4 regions of the Saccharopolyspora sp. MMCC62 genome follow, and region 1 is predicted to be linked to each of the others. Evidence: riboswitches for the same ligand, from Rfam matches in the RefSeq annotation. Region 1 holds a riboswitch; each other region holds the start of a gene.
What was found. A riboswitch is a leader RNA that binds a small molecule or an ion and turns the genes downstream of it on or off. The one in region 1 is predicted to bind cobalamin.
Positions count from the first base shown of each region.

Region 1 (4,193 bases):
CGAGTTCGGAGATCCAGGCGGGGCAGCCGCTGGAATCCAGTGCTGCGGCGGGGAATGCGGGTGCGGACATCGTCGTCTCCAGCTCGATCGGTTCGTCGGCGACACTGTGCACCACGGCACCGACAACCCGGTTCCGGATGCGTCCAGGTGGAGGTTCTCCCCCGGTTGAGCGGATTTCCGGCTCCGGAGGGTGCGGCGCGCGACCGGATCGGGGAACTCTGCGCCGGACCATCCTGATCTTCGAAGGGGCATCGGCATGACCGCACCGTCCACAGTGGAGGAGTGGCACGGCTTCCTGCGCGCGCACAGCGCGGCGCACCTCGCGTCGCGGATGCTGCGCGAGCTCGTCGCCGACGGGCGGATCGCGGTCTCCGAGCAGCAGCGCCGCACCGGCTGGCTCGGGCGCGAACCCGCCACCGAGGACGCCGTCCAGGCCGCGGAGGAACGCCTCGGATGCGCGCTGCCGCCGAGCTTCCGGAACTTCCTGCTGATCAGCGACGGCTGGAGCGAGTCGGGCGACGAGCTGCACGGCCTGTTCCGGCTCGACGGCATCGGCCGGTTCGAGGACCTGCGCGGCGAGCTGATGGACGCCTGGGCGGACCTGGACTTCTTCGCCGACGAACTCGCCGTGCTGCGCCGCTCGCTGCTCATCGCCGACCACGAGGACGGCGTGTACTGGGTGTTGAGCCCGGATTCCGGCGATGCGGACGGCGGCTGGACCGCCTGCGTCTGGGACACCGCCGACGGCGCCCCGGCGAAGTACCGCACCTTCGGCGACCTCGTCGCCGACGCGCTCGCCTGACCGGCCGACGGCGGACGTCCCGCCGCGCGAACCGAACTCGACCGAGGACCCGAACTCACCGGCGTCCCGCGGCGGCCCGGCGACACCACCCGAGCCGCGCGGCGGAACCGGACGTCGGTGATCAGACGAGCGCGACCGCGAGGAGCGGCGCGGCGCGCAGGTCGTCCATCGTCCACGTCACTCCCGCCAGCGCGCAGCCGATGCGGGTCACCGCCGCCTCGTCGGTCTCGCCCGGTTCCAGGTGGGGACGTTCGACGATGCCCGCGGCCGCCGCGGCCGCGCGCACCGCGGCGGGCGGCGGCTCGGTCTCGTGGTCGATGTCGTCGGAAGTCGTGCTGTAGACCCGGGAACCGTCCACCGCGTAGTCGATGCTGAGCAGCCCGCTGATGTTGGCGTGCAGCATCACCGCGGGCCCGCCGGACGCGGAGAGCGCCTCGGCGGGAGCCTGCGCGGCGGGCCGCGGCGGGGCCTCGTCCTGCAGCGCCGACCAGTCGCCGGTGCGCATCCCGCCGAGCAGTGCGCGCATCGTGTCCAGGCCGCCCACCTGGAACGTGCTGCCCGCGTCGTCGAACACCAGCGTCCAGCCACCGATGCGCGTCGCCAGCAGCACCGACAGGCACTGCGGGTCGCCGAGGGCCGCGCGCGGCAGCGAGGTGAACTCGTCCGGCCGCTGCTCGGGCAGCGTGCACGGAGCGGCCGACGCGGCATCCGCGCCGAGGATCTCCAGCGCCCGCACCGGTTCCAGGTCGCGCACCAGGTGCGCGGTGTGGTTCGGTCCCGGCACGTCCAGTTCGGACAGCCAGATCGGATACCCGGTGGCGTCCAGGGTTCCGGGTGGGAAACCGGGCGTGGGCATGGCGGCTCCTCGTCATCGTCGGCGGGTGCCGTGAGTCTGCCCGGTGCGGGCGCGGCCGCCGCCGTTCCGCGGGCCCTCCGCCGCCGAACGCGGGAATCCCCTCGACCGTCCAGCGGCCGAGCGGCGCCGCCGTTCTCCGGAAGGCGATCGCCGCTGCGGCCCGGCCGTCCGCGGGCGGTGGGCGATCGGGCCGCGACCCGCGGTGACGGGATGCCGGGCGATTCACACTTCCTTGACAAGGGACGACGCGGGCTGAAAAGTTGACGAGTCGTTCCAATGCGACGGTGTGCAGGAAACCGGTGTGAATCCGGTGCGGTCCCGCCACTGTGAACGGGGAGCCGCGTCCACCAGGGCCACTGTCGGGCAGCCGATGGGAAGGCCGGGCGCGACGTCGATCCGCGAGCCAGGAGACTGGCACCGTCGTACCGATTCGCACGGGGTCGCGGAGCCCCGGAGGAGGTACGCAGTGCACCCGGATTTCCCGCACACACCCGGTTTCGCGGTTCCCGAACCGTTCCGCGCCGCGTGAGCGGCGTGCTCGGCCGCAGGCGGCTGCTGGCGGGCGTGGCCGGCGCGATCGCCGCGGTTCCCCTCGTGTCCTGCGCGGGCGGTTCCGGGGCGGGCGCGGGCAGGCTGCGGCTGGCGTTCCCCGCCGGTGGCGCCACCGAATCGCTCGACCCGCACACCGGTTCGCTGTTCGTCGACCAGGCCCGCGCCAAAGCCCTGTTCGACACGCTCGTCGGGTACGCCGACGACATGAGCGTGGTGCCGCGGCTCGCCGAGAGCTGGCAGCCCGACCCGACCGGTACCCGGTGGCGGATCCGGTTGCGCCCGGCCGAATTCCACGACGGCAGACCGGTCACCGCCGAGGACGTGCTGTTCACCTACCGGCGCATCGCCGACGACGCCACCGCCGCGCAGGCCGCTTCGCACTTCGCCGACGTCGACTTCGGCGCCAGCAGGGCGATCTCGGCGACTGAACTGGAACTCGTGCTCGGCTCGCCGAACTTCGAATTCCCCTCCGCGTGGGGCGCCCCCGCCACCGAGATCGTGCCCGCGGGCACCACCGACTTCACCGCGCCCGTCGGCTCCGGGCCGTTCCGCTTCGTCTCGTTCGAACCGGGTGGGCCCGCCGTGTTCACCCGCTTCGACCGGCACTGGTCCGGACCCGCCACCCCGGCCGAGCTGGAATTCGTGCCGATGGAGCAGGAGAGCGCGCGGGTCAACGCGCTGCTGTCCGGGCAGGTCGACTACGCGCACGACGTGAGCGCCAACTCGGTGCGGCTGCTGGAGCAGGGCGGCCGGGCGCGGGTGCACTCGGCGCCGTTCGGCACCATGCAGGCGCTGCTGCTGAAGGTGGACCGGCCACCGTTCTCCGATCCGCGGCTGGTGCAGGCGGTGCGCGCCGGGCTGGACCGGCAGGCGCTGCTGGACATCGCGCTCAGCGGCCAGGGCAGGCTCGGCAACGACCTGTTCGGCGCCGGGTTGAAGTACTACCCGGCGGATCTGCCCGCACCCACGCGCGACCTCGGCCGGGCCCGGGCGCTGCTGCGCGAGGCCGGCGCCGACGGGCTGAGCTGGGAGTTGCAGACCAGCTCCGTCGACCCCTACTTCGAATCCGCCGCCAGCCTCATCGCCCAGCAGCTCGGCGAAGCCGGGATGCGGGTGTCACCGCGGATCGGGCCGTCCGAGACGTACTTCTCCGACATCAAGGAGCACGGGGTCGCCTCGCTGTCCCGGACCGCGGCGCTGCCGGTGCCGACGTTCCTCGGGCAGCGGATGACCTCCGACGCCGGGAGCAACAACTACACCGGCTACCGGTCCGCCGAGTTCGACGCGCTCTACGCCGAAGCGCTCGCCACCGCCGACGACGCGCGCCGCGCCGATCTGCTGGTGCGCGCGCAGCGGCTCGCCCGGGAGGGCAGCGGGAACGTGGTGTGGGGGTTCAGCGGCTGGAACGTCGCCACCTCCACCGCCGTCTCCGGAGTGCGGGGCGCACCGCCGAACTCGCTGGACTGGGCCAGGTTCGACCGGGTGAGCGTGGGTTGATCGCGCCCGCCGCGCGGGTCTCCGCCGCGGTGCTGCCCCGGCTCGGCGTCGCGCTCGTGCAGATCGCGGCGGTCGCCGTCGGCGTGTTCGCGCTCACCGCGCTGCTGCCCGGCGACACCGCGCAGGTCGTGCTCGGCGACCACGCCGACACCGGGCAGGTCCGGGTGCTGCGGGAACGGCTCGGGCTCGACCTGCCCTGGGGCACCCGGTTCGCGCAGTGGGCGGGCGGGGTGCTGCACGGCGACCTCGGCACCTCGCTGCGCACCGGCAGGCCCGTGCTCGACGAGATCACCCGCAACGCCGCCACCACCGGGCTGCTCACCGCGCTGACGCTGCTGATCGTGCTGCCGCTCGCCGGATGGCTCGGCGTGCGCAGCGGGCTGCGCGCCGGGAGCCGGTTCGACCGGACGGTGAACTCGGTGGTGGTGCTGCTGAACTCGGTGCCCGAGTTCGCCCTCGCGCTGCTGCTCGTCGGGGTGTTCGCGG
Region 1 covers NZ_JBYKCM010000007.1:298,789-302,981, reverse strand. The annotation lists gene AC29IT_RS18470 (hypothetical protein) at 1-115, opposite strand, end outside; gene AC29IT_RS18465 (SMI1/KNR4 family protein) at 257-802, shown strand; gene AC29IT_RS18460 (hypothetical protein) at 924-1,658, opposite strand; cobalamin riboswitch at 1,926-2,092, shown strand; gene AC29IT_RS18455 (ABC transporter substrate-binding protein) at 2,184-3,707, shown strand; gene AC29IT_RS18450 (ABC transporter permease) at 3,704-4,193, shown strand, end outside.

Region 2 (4,193 bases), on a different contig from region 1:
AGGCCGGTGGCGAGCGGGGTGCGGCCGCCGGTGCGCAGGTCGCGCATCCGGGTGGCGGCGATCTCGACGGAGGAGGTGGGCGGCAGCGCGAGTTCGGCCTGGTCGCCGCGGAAGGTGATGACGCCGACCTTGTCGCGGCGCTGGTAGGCGTCGCGCAGCAGGGAGAGCACGGCGCCGCTGACGGCGGACATCCGTTCGCGGGCCGCCATCGAGCCGGAGGCGTCGACGGCGAACAGGACGAGGTTGCCTTCGCGTCCTTCGCGGACGGAGCGCCGCACGTCGTCGCGGTGCAGCACGAGTCCGGGACCGGTGCGGCCGCGGGAGCGCTGGTGCGGGGCGGCGGCGATCAAGGTGGCGGGCAGGTGCACGCCATGACCGTCCACTGTGGATGATCGAACGGTCTGGCCGCTGCGGGAGCGGGCGCGGGACCGCCGCCCGGGGGCGCCTTCGCCGACGCCGGGGACTTCGAGCAGCCGGGCGCGGAACGCGGGTGCGGGCGCGGCCGGGGGCTTGTTCGCGGGGGCCTGGCCGGGGCCGTCCTCGCGCCGGGAGCCGCCGTCGCCGTTCGGCGCGGGCGAGTCCGGCGGGGTGGGGGCTTCGCCGCCGCCGGGCCCGTCGGGGCCGTCGTCCGGTCCGCCGTCGGGCGCGCCACCGCCGCCTCCGCCGGGGCCGTCGTCGGGGCCGTCCGGCGGTTCCTCACCGGAGTCCTGGTCCGCGCCGGAGTCCTGGCCGTCCGCGGGTTCCTGCTCGGCGTGCTGGGCGGCGTCTTCGAGGGCCTGCTGCAACTGGTCCTCTTCGACGCCGGGCTCGTCGAACGGGTCGCGGCGGCGCCGGTGCGGCAACGCGAGCCGGGCCGCGGCTTCGACATCGGCCTCGGCGACCTCGTCGGCGCCGCGCCACGCGGCGTGCGCCACGGCGGTGCGGGCGAGCACCAGATCGGCGCGCATCCCGTCCACGTCGAAAGCGGCGCACAGCGCGGAGATCCGGCGCAGTTCGGCGTCGGGCAGCCGCACCGATTCGACGCGGGAGCGGGCGTCGGCGATGCGGCGGGCGAGCGCGGCGTCCTCGGCGGCCCACTGCTCGGCGAAGCCGGCCGGGTCCGCTTCGAAGGCGAGCCGCCTGCGCACCACTTCGGTGCGGGTGGTGACGTCGCGGGAGGCGGCGACCTGCACGGTCAGCCCGAACCGGTCGAGCAATTGCGGGCGCAGCTCGCCCTCTTCCGGGTTCATGGTGCCGACGAGCAGGAAGGAGGCGGCATGCGTCACCGACACGCCTTCCCGCTCCACGTGCGCGCGCCCCATCGCGGCGGCGTCCAGCAGCAGGTCCACCAGGTGGTCGTGCAGCAGGTTGACCTCGTCGACGTAGAGCACGCCGCGGTGCGCGGCGGCCAGCAGCCCGGGCTGGTAGGCGCTGACGCCTTCGGTCAGCGCGCGTTCGAGGTCGAGGGAACCGACGAGCCGGTCTTCGGTGGCGCCGACCGGGAGTTCCACGAGTTCCGCGGGCCGGGTGGTCCCGGAGACCTCGGCGTGCGGCCCGTCCGGGCACTGCGGGTCGGGCCGCCGCGGCTCGCAGCCGAAGCGGCAGCCGGGCACGACGTCCAGCGCGGGCAGCAGCGATGCGAGGGCGCGCACCACCGTCGACTTCGCGGTGCCCTTCTCCCCCCGCACCAGCACGCCGCCGATGCGCGGGTGCACCGCGTTGAGCAGCAGCGCCAGCCGCATGTCGTCGTGCCCGACCACGGCCGTGAACGGGAACCGCGGGCTCGCGGGAGCAGTCATGCCAGGTGTTCCTTCCTCGGGTCTCGGACGCCCCGATGTCGGCTGGGCCTGGGCGAGGCAGTGTCCTGGCTCCCGGATCAGCGCGGAACTCCGGCCTTCCCAGGCGGCGCCCGGTGGCTCGCGGGGGAGATCCGCTCCCCGGTCACAGTGGCGCCGACCGCACCGGATTCGCACCGGTTTCCTGACCTGCCCTGGCTGGGACCAGCGAGCATCGTCGCATCCCCGCGACGGGCGAGGAACCGCCGCGGCTCGCTCAGCGCAGCGAGCCGGGGTATCGGTGCATGTCGACGTGCGGGATGCCGTCTTCGAGATACTCCTCACCCGAGGGTTCGAAGCCGAATCCGCGGTAGAACTCCAGCGCGTAGGTCTGGGCGGAGAGCACGGCGGGGGCGCGCTGGATCTCGGCGAGCGCGGCGCGCATCAGCTTGCGCCCGAGGCCGAGTCCGCGGGCGTCCTTGGCGGTGGCGACGCGGCCGATGCGGAAGGTGCCGTCGGGGTCTTCGAGCAGGCGCAGGTAGCCGAGCACGTACCCGTCGGCGGAGTCGATCCAGAAGTGCCTGGTGGTGGTCTCCAGGTCCCGGCCGTCCAGTTCCGGGTAGGCGCACTGCTGCTCGACCACGAACACGTCCACGCGCAAGCGGAGCATGCGGTAGAAGTCCTCGGCGTCGAGGTCGGCCGTGTAGGCGCGGTGGACGGCGGTGGCGAGCGGTTGCAGGGTCACCCCCACGGGATATCACATTCCGGCTACGACACCCGGGGTCACCTGCGGTGGAAGTAGCGCACACCACGTCCCGCGGGACCGGGCGCGCGAGCCTCGGGGCAGGTCGGTGCTGCGCACGGCTACCCGCGCACCGCCGCGGCGCGAACCCCGGGTGGCGCCGGCCCGTCCCGCGGTGCGGGACGGCGGATTCAGAGCCGCGCGGCGACGTCGTCGGCGACCCCGGAGATCCGGGTGTACACGCCGGGCGTGCCGGGCCGTCCGCAGCCGGTGCCGTAGGAGACGACGCCGATCAGCCTGCCGTCGGCGACGAGCGGCCCACCGGAGTCCCCGGCGCACGCGTCCCGGCCCCCTTCGGGCGGGCCCGCGCAGACCCGCGTCCCCGGTTCGTAGTCGGGGTAGGCGGCGCGGCAGTCCGCATCCGAGCTGATCGGCACGTCGGCGGAGCGCAGCGTCGCCGAGGTGGGCCCGGTCTCGGTGGTGTAGCCCCAGCCGTGGACGCGCGCCGGGGTGCCGGGCCGGTAGCGGGCGATCTCGTCGGCGCCGACCATCGGCAACACCTCGTCCGGCACGGGCGCGGCCAGGGTCAGCACCGCCACGTCGTGCCCGCCCGTCACGCCGCGGAATTCGGGGTGCACCCACACGTCGTCGACGGGCGTGTCGGCGCCGCCGGTGGTGCGCAGGTCGGTGCGGCCGGTGACCGCGCGCAGGTCGGCGGCGTCCCGGCCGTCGACGCAGTGCGCGGCGGTGACGACCTTGATCTCGGTGACCAGGGTGCCGCCGCAGAACTGGCGCCCGCCCTGGTCGGTGAGCGCCACCGCCCACGGCGCGGCGTGCTCGTCGGCGCCGCCGAGCACGCGTTCCTGCGCGGGGTCGGCGGCGGCCGGGGCGGCGAGCGCGGCGGCGGCCGCGGTGGCGGCGGCCGCGCTCCCCGCGGCGATCCGGGCGAGCGGGCGGGATCGGTCGGGCACGGCGGCCTCCTGGGCGTGCGGCGGCGTTCGGCGGCACACGGTAGCGGTCCGATCACCGGCGGCTGACGAGGGCGAGCTCACACCAGGTGTTGATAATTTTTCGTTAAGATGGACTTCGGCGGGAAAAAATTCGGATCACTGCTTCGGCGAAGCCGGTTCGTCCCGTCCGTTCAGTTCAGATCTTCGGTGACCGCGACGACGCGGACCCGAGATCACCCCCGATCCGGTGAAACCTCGACCGGTGGGCCGCGCGCTCACCGGCGCCGTCGCGCGCGCGTCGACCAGGCAAGGAGCGAACTCGTCATGCTGCTGGACTTCACGACCCTGCCGGCGTTCCTGCTCGCCAGTGCAGTGGTGGTGCTGACGCCCGGGGTGGACGCGTTCCTGATCCTGCGGATCTCGCTGCGTCAGGGCATCGGCCCCGGGCTGCGGGCGCTGGCCGGCATCCACACGGCGAGCGTCCTGCAGGTGGCGCTGGTGATCTGCGGGCTCGGCGCGGTGATCACCAGCCACCCTGCGGTGCTGGCGACGCTGAAGTGGGCCGGCGCCGCGTACCTGGTCTACCTGGCGGCGATGATCGTGCGCGGGTTGTGGCTCACCCGCGCCGAGACCGGCGACGGGCTCTCCGGCGGGGCCACCACGAGCCGCCCGTACCTCCAGGGCCTGCTCAGCAACATCACCAACCCGAAGATGCTGCTGTTCAGCCTCGCGTTCCTGCCGCAGTTC
Region 2 covers NZ_JBYKCM010000011.1:68,597-72,789, reverse strand. The annotation lists gene AC29IT_RS23850 (putative cobaltochelatase) at 1-1,778, opposite strand, end outside; cobalamin riboswitch at 1,837-1,962, opposite strand; gene AC29IT_RS23845 (GNAT family N-acetyltransferase) at 2,032-2,499, opposite strand; gene AC29IT_RS23840 (S1 family peptidase) at 2,688-3,467, opposite strand; gene AC29IT_RS23835 (LysE family translocator) at 3,771-4,193, shown strand, end outside.
Region 2: it holds a riboswitch for cobalamin, as region 1 does, so the genes downstream of both, AC29IT_RS23850 (putative cobaltochelatase) here and AC29IT_RS18455 (ABC transporter substrate-binding protein) in region 1, are expected to answer to the same signal.

Region 3 (4,193 bases), on a different contig from region 1:
AGGGAAGCGGCCCGCCCTCGCCCGAACGCTGATCCCGCGCGCGGCGGACCCGATCGCAGCACTTCCGGAACCGAACGAGGAACCACCGCGCGCAGCGGCGCATCCGCGGCACCGGAGCACGGCGCGAGGTCCGATCCGGAGCAGGAGGAGAAGATCGTCGTCGAGCACCACCGGACGGTTCTCGGTGGCGTCCCGGACAAGGCGGTCGCCGACCACGTCGAGCCCCGGCACGACCAGGATCGCCCCGAAGCGTTCAGCGGCTTCCCGGCACATGCGCGGCGGCCGGACACCAAGCGCGTCGGCGCCGAGCGAGACAGGGCGGCCACGCATTCCCACCTGATCCGGGAACCCGGTCTACCGGCGCGCGCTCGCGGACCGGTTCTGGCCGGACGACGGGAAAGTCGTCGAGCACCAGGACGTCATCCGAGGCGCCCGCACCGATTCCGGCAACGCGAACGGCGTGTTCCGACCGGTCCGCCGGCCCGACTTCATCGGCCCTGGGCGAGCAGCGCGAGACGGGAGGGTAAAGTGGGGGATGATCTTGATCGAGATCGTCCCCCACCGCTGTGACCAGCATCGGAGCGCCCCCGGCAGGACTCGAACCTGCGACCTAAGGATTAGAAGTCCTTTGCTCTCTCCAGCTGAGCTACGAGGGCCCGCACATCGCTCGCGTGAGCTGCAGCAAGCAGGGTAACCGGCCGCTCCGTCGACAGTGGTACCGACGCCATCGGCGTTGCAGAGCCGGTATCGAACGGCAAGCTGATCGACAGCTGCACGGCGGAATTCACGCCGGAAGATCACAGAGGAATCACCGCGCACGCGTCGGGGCCGCCGCGCGATTCCGCGCGACGGCCCCGACGGCTCCCCCTCAGGAGCAGGATTCCGGCTGCACCTTCAGCACGTCGTCGTCCTGGCCGACACCGGTGAACGCGTACTCGTCGACCGGCGTGGCCACGCCGTCGCGCACGTCGAAGGCGACCCGGGAGCCGTCGTACGACGGCTCGGTGGTCTGGCTCTCGTTGGAGGCGGCCAAAGTGATCAGCACCCGGCCGTCCGAGCCCGCGGGCGCGCACTCGTAGCCGACCCGCGCGCCGACACCGCCACCCTCGGTGATCTTCAGCGGCTTGCCGTCCTGCGTCGTCAGCTCGCGCGGCGCGCCGTCGGCACCCAGGTCCCAGACGCTGAACCACGTGGTGTTCGCGCCGATGGACTCGGTGACCAGCACTTCCTGCTTGCCGTCGTGGTTGACGTCGAGCACGCGCATCGGCTGCGTGCCGAAGGACGGGTCGCCGGTCAGCACCGCCTCGGTCACACGTCCGTCCACAGTGAACTTCAGCGACTGCTGCGCGCCGTCACCGATGGCGGAAAGCTGCGCGGTGTCCGGAGTTCCGTCCCCGTTCAAGTCCACAACGGACGTCTCGCTCGAATCGGCGGCGGCGATCCCCGCCGGCACCAGCGCCATCGCCGCCGCAGCCAGCGCACCGATCCCGACGCCCGCCCGAATTCCGTTCTTCCCCACAGCAGGTTCCTCCCGATCGTTTCGTCGCACCGGGGCGGAGGAAACTCCGTCCCGCCCCCTCACCTGTTCGTAAGACGCCCCGCCGCGCGGCGGGTTGCCCGCGGTTCGGAGAAGTTTCCGGCGGGGCGGCGCCCGGGTGATCCGGAACGCGAGGCCTTGTCTTCCCGCCAGAAGCAAGTAGCCTCCGAAGTGCTGGTGGTTCGCACAGCTCTGCGAAAGCGGAGGTGCGCGAGGCAAGAGGGAACCCGGTGCGAATCCGGGACTGCCCCGCAGCGGTGAGTGGGAACGAACGCCGTCACCGGTCGTCACGACCGGTCACAGCACTGAGCGCGAGCTCGGGAAGCGACGGCCAGTAGAAGACCCCGGTTCCACCGGGAAACGCCCACGAGTCCGAAGACCTGCCGCCGGTGCGCGCGTCCTCGTGACGCGCGCTGTTGCGAGGTCTCGCGGGAAGACCCTGGACGACGAGCCGCCGCGTGCGGCGACGTGTGCCCGGATCATGCCCGCTCGACCTCGCAGAACTGCCGTCCAGCTCGCGAGGAGAGAGCGTTGACCAGCACAATCGGATCCACCGTGCTCGGGTTTCCCCGGATCGGACCGAACCGGGAACTGAAGCGGGCACTGGAGAGCTACTGGAAGTCCCGCACCGGTGAAGCGGAACTGCGCGAGGTCGCGCGCACGCTGCGCACCGACACGTGGCGTTCGCTGCGCGACGCCGGGCTGGACTCGGTGCCGGGAAACACCTTTTCCTACTACGACCAGGTCCTCGACGCCGCCGTCACCTTCGGCGCGATCCCGCCCCGCTTCGCGGAACTGGGGCTGAACCCGCTCGACACCTACTTCGCGATGGCGCGCGGCGTGGAATCCGCGCCACCGCTGGAGATGACGAAGTGGTTCGACACCAACTACCACTACATCGTCCCGGAGATCGGGCCGGACACCGAGTTCCGGCTCTCCGACCAGACCGTCGTCGACCAGTACCACGAGGCCGCCGAGCTGGGCATCAAGACCCGCCCGGTCCTGGTCGGGCCGCTGACGTTCCTGCTGCTGTCCAAATCGCAGGACGGCGCGCCCACCTCGTTCCGCCCGCTGGACAAGGTGGACGAGCTCGTCAGCGCCTACGCCGAACTGCTCGGTGAGCTGCACCGGGCCGGGGTCGAGTGGGTGCAGCTGGACGAACCCGCGTTCACCGCGGACCGCTCGCAGGCCGACCTGGACGCGCTGCGCGCCGCCTACCAGCGGCTCGGCGAGCTCTCGGAGCGGCCGAAGATCCTCGTCGCGTCCTACTTCGGCGACCTCGGCGACGCGCTGGACGTGCTGGCCTCCTCCCCCGTCGAGGCCGTCGGCGTGGACCTCGTCGCCGGGAAGCGCACCGTGGACGAGCTGCCGTCGGTGCCCGGGCTGCGGGAGAAGACGCTCGTCGCGGGCCTCGTCGACGGGCGCAACATCTGGCGCACCGACCTGGACAAGGCGCTCACCACCGCGGCCACCCTGCTCGGCCTCGCCGGTGAGGTCGCCGTCAGCACCTCCTGCTCGCTGCTGCACGTGCCCTACGACGTCGACGCCGAAACCGACCTCGACCCGCAGGTCGCGTCCTGGCTGGCCTTCGCCGCGCAGAAGGTCGGCGAGGTCGTCGTCCTCGACCGCGCGCTGCACCAGGGCCGCGACACCGTCGCCGAGCAGCTCGACGACGCGCGGCGGCGCATCGCCGACCGCGCGGGAGCCGACCGGGTGCGCAACAACCGGGTGCAGGCGCGGCTCACCTCGCTCAAACCCGAGCACGCCCAGCGCGGCGACTACGCGAACCGGCTCGCCGCGCAGCGGAAATCGCTGCGGCTGCCACCGCTGCCGACGACCACCATCGGCTCCTTCCCGCAGACCACCGACGTGCGCAAGGCGCGCGCCGCGCTGCGCACCGGCAGCATCGACCAGGCCACCTACAAGCAGCGGATGCGCGACGAGATCGAACGCGTCATCCGGTTGCAGGAAGACCTCGGGCTCGACGTGCTCGTGCACGGCGAACCCGAGCGCAACGACATGGTGCAGTACTTCTCCGAGCACCTGGACGGGTTCGCCAGCACCCACAACGGCTGGGTGCAGTCCTACGGTTCGCGCTGCGTCCGGCCGCCGATCCTCTACGGCGACGTGTCCCGGCCGCAGCCGATCACCGTGGAGTGGGCGAAGTACGCGCAGCAGCTCACCGACAAGCCGGTCAAGGGCATGCTGACCGGGCCCGTCACCATCCTCGCCTGGTCGTTCGTGCGCGACGACCAGCCGCTCGGCAGCACCGCCGCGCAGGTCGCGCTCGCCATCCGCGACGAGGTCAAGGACCTGGAGAACGCGGGCATCCGGGTGATCCAGGTCGACGAGCCGGCGCTGCGCGAACTGCTGCCGCTGCGGTCCGCCGAGCACCAGGAGTACCTGGACTGGGCGGTGCGCTCGTTCCGGCTCGCCACCTCCGGCATCGCCGAATCCACCCAGATCCACACCCACCTGTGCTACTCGGAGTTCGGCGACGTCATCAACGCCATCGTCGACCTCGACGCCGACGTGACCAGCATCGAAGCGGCCCGGTCCCGGATGGAGGTCCTCGACGACCTCAACGCCGTCGGGTTCGGCCGCGGCGTCGGGCCCGGTGTCTACGACATCCACTCGCCGCGGGTTCCCGAAACCG
Region 3 covers NZ_JBYKCM010000005.1:370,876-375,068, forward strand. The annotation lists gene AC29IT_RS15045 (TetR/AcrR family transcriptional regulator) at 1-32, shown strand, start outside; tRNA gene AC29IT_RS15050 (tRNA-Arg) at 583-656, opposite strand; gene AC29IT_RS15055 (hypothetical protein) at 869-1,519, opposite strand; cobalamin riboswitch at 1,699-1,939, shown strand; gene metE (5-methyltetrahydropteroyltriglutamate--homocysteine S-methyltransferase) at 2,069-4,193, shown strand, end outside.
Region 3: it holds a riboswitch for cobalamin, as region 1 does, so the genes downstream of both, metE (5-methyltetrahydropteroyltriglutamate--homocysteine S-methyltransferase) here and AC29IT_RS18455 (ABC transporter substrate-binding protein) in region 1, are expected to answer to the same signal.

Region 4 (4,193 bases), 200 kb from region 1:
CAGGCACAGCACCAGGCACGCCGCGCACACGATCCCGGCCAGCACCACGTCGTTCCACCGCGCCCCGGACAGCGAACCCAGCAGCCAGAACAGCACCCCGCGGGTCTGCTCCGCGTCCGCCGACGTGATGACGATGTAGGAAGTGAGCGCGGAGAACAGCTGGGTGCCCGCGACCCCCGCCAGCACCGTGTGCCCGGCCGCGCCGCCCGCGATCGTCGCCAGCAGCAGCACCAGCGCGAACGCCACCAACGCCCCCGCGAACGCGCCCGCCGTCAAACCGATGGCCCCGGCACCCAGGCCCAGCACCACCACCGACACCGCACCGGTGGAGGCCCCCGCGGACACGCCGAGCAGGAACGGGTCCGCGAGCGGATTCCGCAGCAGCGACTGGAGGACCGCCCCGCACACCCCCAGCCCGGCACCGCAGATCGCCGCCAGCAGCGCCCGCGGCAACCGCAGCTGCAGCACGATGCCCTGCCCGATCCGGGACACGCCGGTGTCCACCAGCCCGAGCCGGTGCCCCACCACGCTGCCGACGTCCGCGACCGACAGGTCCGCGGGCCCCAGGGTGACCGCGGCGGCGATCGACAGCAGCAGCGCCGGAATCCCGGCCAGCACGATGGCGGAGGCGGGCAGCCGCCCCGCCGTCACCGCTGCCGGTCCAGCTCGACGAGGCGATCCGCGAGCCGCTCGATGCCCTGCACGGTGCGGAGGCTGATGTTCAGCTCGGTTCCGGTCATGCTCAGCAGGTGGTCGTCGCGGACCGCGGCGAGCCGGGACACCGCCGGATCCTCGTGCAGGAACCGCTCCTTGGCCGCGAGCCCGTCGCCCTCGCCGTCGCGGGTGAGGTCGCCGAGCACCAGCAGGTCGGGGTCGCGGGCCAGCACGTCCTCCCAGGACACCTGCGGCCACATCGAGGTGACGTCGCCGTAGGCGTTGCGCACCCCCAGCTCCCTGGCCATGATCGCCGGAGAACCCGTGGAGCCCGCCACGTACGGGGATTCGGTGCGGGCGAACCAGAACAGCACCGAGGTGTCGCCGCGCGAATCCAGCCCGGCGACCTGCTGCCGCGCCGCCTCCACCCGGCCGCGCAGCTGCTCGGTGAGCGCCCGCCCCCGCTCGGAGACGCCGAACAGGTCGGCGATGTCCTGCACCTCCTGGTAGATGTCGGCCAGCTGCACCGGTTCCGGCAGCGGCGCCTCCTCCGGCAGGCAGTTGCTCGGCGACAGGTAGGTCGGCACGCCGAGCTCGGTGAACCGCTCGCGGTCGGCGACGCGCTCATCGGTGAACATGGCCTGGTAGCCGGCGAGCACGATGTCCGGTTCGGTGCCCAGCACGGACTCGAACGACGGGGTGTTCTCGGCCAGCTTCGGCACCCGCGCGTTCGCCGCGGCCAGCGGCGGGTCGATCGGCTCCGTCCAGGTCGCGGTTCCCACCATCCGGTCGGCCAGGCCGAGGGAGAGCATGATCTCGGTGGTCGACTGGTTCAGCGACACCGCGCGCCGCGGCGGCTCCTCGACGGTCACGTCGGCACCGCAGTTGCGCAGCGTCGTCGACCCGGCACCGGAAGAGGGGCCGGCGGCGGGGGCGGCGCAGGAGGCCAGCACGGTCGCGGTCAGCGCCACCAGTCCGGCCCGGAACGCGCGGGTACGCGAGAACGGCATGTCACGTGGTTCCTCACCCCGGACCCATGCGCGGGGCCCGGCAGGCTGCGATCCGGCACCGAGCTCGGTGTCCGGGGAGCCAGCCAGGTCTTCGGGCTCGGGTTCGCCGGGCGAGGTCCCCTTCCCGGACCGGTGGTCCAGTGGTCGCGGCCGTGCGGCCGTTCCTCGCCCATCGCCCCTACCGCTGCGCGTCAGCTCCGGCTTCCGACCGGATTCCCTGCCCTCGCGGGCGCGACTGGCTCCCGAGCACCCTAACCGGACATACCAGCCCACCATCAAGGTGATGTTCCTCGCTGCGGGCGCCGCCACTCGTTCTGCCTTCGGGAGTGAGTGGCGGAACCTCGGCGCTTTCCTCCCTGCGGGATCGTTTTCACCGGTGACTCCGCCACATGCGACAACGCCGTCCTCGCGAGGAATCAGCTGAGAACCCGCTGCGGTGCCGGTGTCCCAGGTGGTCGTCGGCTCAGCGGCTTCGCCGCCGACAGGAAAGAGGGAAGACCGTTCGGTGCTCGCTACGGCGTCAGGTCGGTCGCAGCATTTCTTGGATGTGGGCCGGTGCGGGGGTTCGGTCTTCGAAGAGGCATTGCATCTGGTAGCCGTCGGCGGTGGCGGCGAGCCGGTCCGCCGCCGGGGCGGGCAGCACTTCGGCCAGCTTGTCCCGCAGGTGGACCAGCGAGGCACGGCTCACCGCGCGGAACTCCGGGTCGCGCATCCCGAGGACGTACAGCTCGTAGGTGACGACGCTGGTGCCGCGCTCCGCGGTGAGGTGGTGGTGGATCAGCTCGGCGAGCCGGGCGACGACGGTCTCGGCGGTGACCTCGCGCAGCCACGCGTCCAACGAGTCGGCGCGGGACCGCAGCACCCGCCTGCTGGCCTCGATCAGCAGCGCCCGCACCGAATCGAAGTGGTAGGCGACGGAACCGACGGGCACCCCTGCCTGCTGCGCGACGGCGCGCGCGGTGACGCGGGCGGTGCCGCCGTCGCGGATCAGCTCGATCGCGGCGTCCACGATCCGCTCCCGGCGTTCGGGATCATTCGGGGTGTTCTTCGGTCGCACGGCGTTCCTCCCGCGAATCCCGCTTCGCCAGGTTGATCATCGCGACGCCGCCGATCACGCAGACGACGCCGAGCCATGCCGCCGGGGACAGGTGGTCGGCGAACAGCACCGAGCCCAGCAGCGCGACCCCGGCCGTTCCCGCGCCGGTCCAGATCACGTAGGCCATGCCGAGCGGGATCACCCGCAGCGCCCGCGCGAGCAGCACGACCGCCGCACCGTAGCCGATCACCGCGACCGCCGACGGCACCGGCGCGGTGAACCCGGCGGAGGCCCGCAGCGCCAGGGTGGCGACGATCTCCAGCCCGATGGTGCCCGCGAGGTGCGCCCACGCCCGCCGCGCTGCGCTCATCCGCCCATCCCGGTGCCGAGCAGCGCGATGCCGAGCAACGTCACCGCCATGCCGCCGAGCTGCACCCGGTTGGTGCGCACCGCGAAGAAGACCCGGTCCACCGCCACCAGCACCACGGCCGCGGCGCCGGTCCACACCGCGTACACCAGCCCGACCGGCAACCGCTGCACCAGCCAGGACAGCAGCACGGTCGCCACCGCGTACCCGGCGATCGCCCCGATCCCCCAGCCCCAGCGGGTGAACCCCCGCGAGGCGCGGGTGCACAGCGACCCGCACAACCCCGCGACGATGGCCAGGCACAGCACCAGGAACGTCATGCCGACCAGAGTATGTACGCCTGTTCATACTTGGCAAGGGGCCGTCCGCCCGGGCCCTGCGGCGTCGGCGTGCGGTGATCGGTCAAGCTGGTCACCGGGGCCGCACCACCCGCTCGGCGGCTGCCCGCGCGCCGGTGGTGCGGTACTGACGAGCAGGGGATTCCTGGGGAGGAAGCATGGGGCTCGACGACGGGCCGGGTGCGGTGCGGGCGGGTCGCGCGGCGCGCGCCGTGCTGGCGGGCGCGCGGTCGTTCCGCGCCGCCGCGCGCGGGCTGCTCGCCGAACCGGACCGGCTGCGCGAGCGGGCCCGGCGGCAGTACGACGCGTTCCGGCAGCGGGAGGCGTGGGAACGGCTGCGCGCGATGCCGGTCGGCAGGCTCCGCGACGCCGCGCGGACCAGGCTGCGGCTCGGCGAGCTGGAGCGCGCCGGATACCGCACCGTCGCCGACGTGGCCGCCGCGACCCCGGAACGGTTGCAGACCGTGCCCGGTGTCGGACCGGCCACCGCGCAGGAGGCCGCGGCCGCCGCCGCGCGCCTCGCGCGGGCGAGCGCGCAGGACGTGGTGCTGCGCATCGACCCGGACCGGCGCGACCCCGAGCACGCCGCGCTGCTGGCGACCGTGCGGGCCTGGGAGCTCGCCGGGGAGCGGGTCTCCGCGCAGCAGAAGGAGATCCGGCGCGGGCTCGCCGCGCTCGACGAGCTGGAACCGGTGGCGCAGCGGACCGGCAGCAGGCTGCGGATGTGGTTCACCGGCGCCGCCCGCCGCGGCAGCGCGCTGGACGCGCTGGCCCGGCTGGACGGGCTG
Region 4 covers NZ_JBYKCM010000007.1:102,871-107,063, forward strand. The annotation lists gene AC29IT_RS17780 (FecCD family ABC transporter permease) at 1-651, opposite strand, end outside; gene AC29IT_RS17785 (ABC transporter substrate-binding protein) at 648-1,664, opposite strand; cobalamin riboswitch at 1,729-1,919, opposite strand; gene AC29IT_RS17790 (TetR/AcrR family transcriptional regulator) at 2,185-2,721, opposite strand; gene AC29IT_RS17795 (DMT family transporter) at 2,696-3,070, opposite strand; gene AC29IT_RS17800 (DMT family transporter) at 3,067-3,387, opposite strand; gene AC29IT_RS17805 (DEAD/DEAH box helicase) at 3,564-4,193, shown strand, end outside.
Region 4: it holds a riboswitch for cobalamin, as region 1 does, so the genes downstream of both, AC29IT_RS17785 (ABC transporter substrate-binding protein) here and AC29IT_RS18455 (ABC transporter substrate-binding protein) in region 1, are expected to answer to the same signal.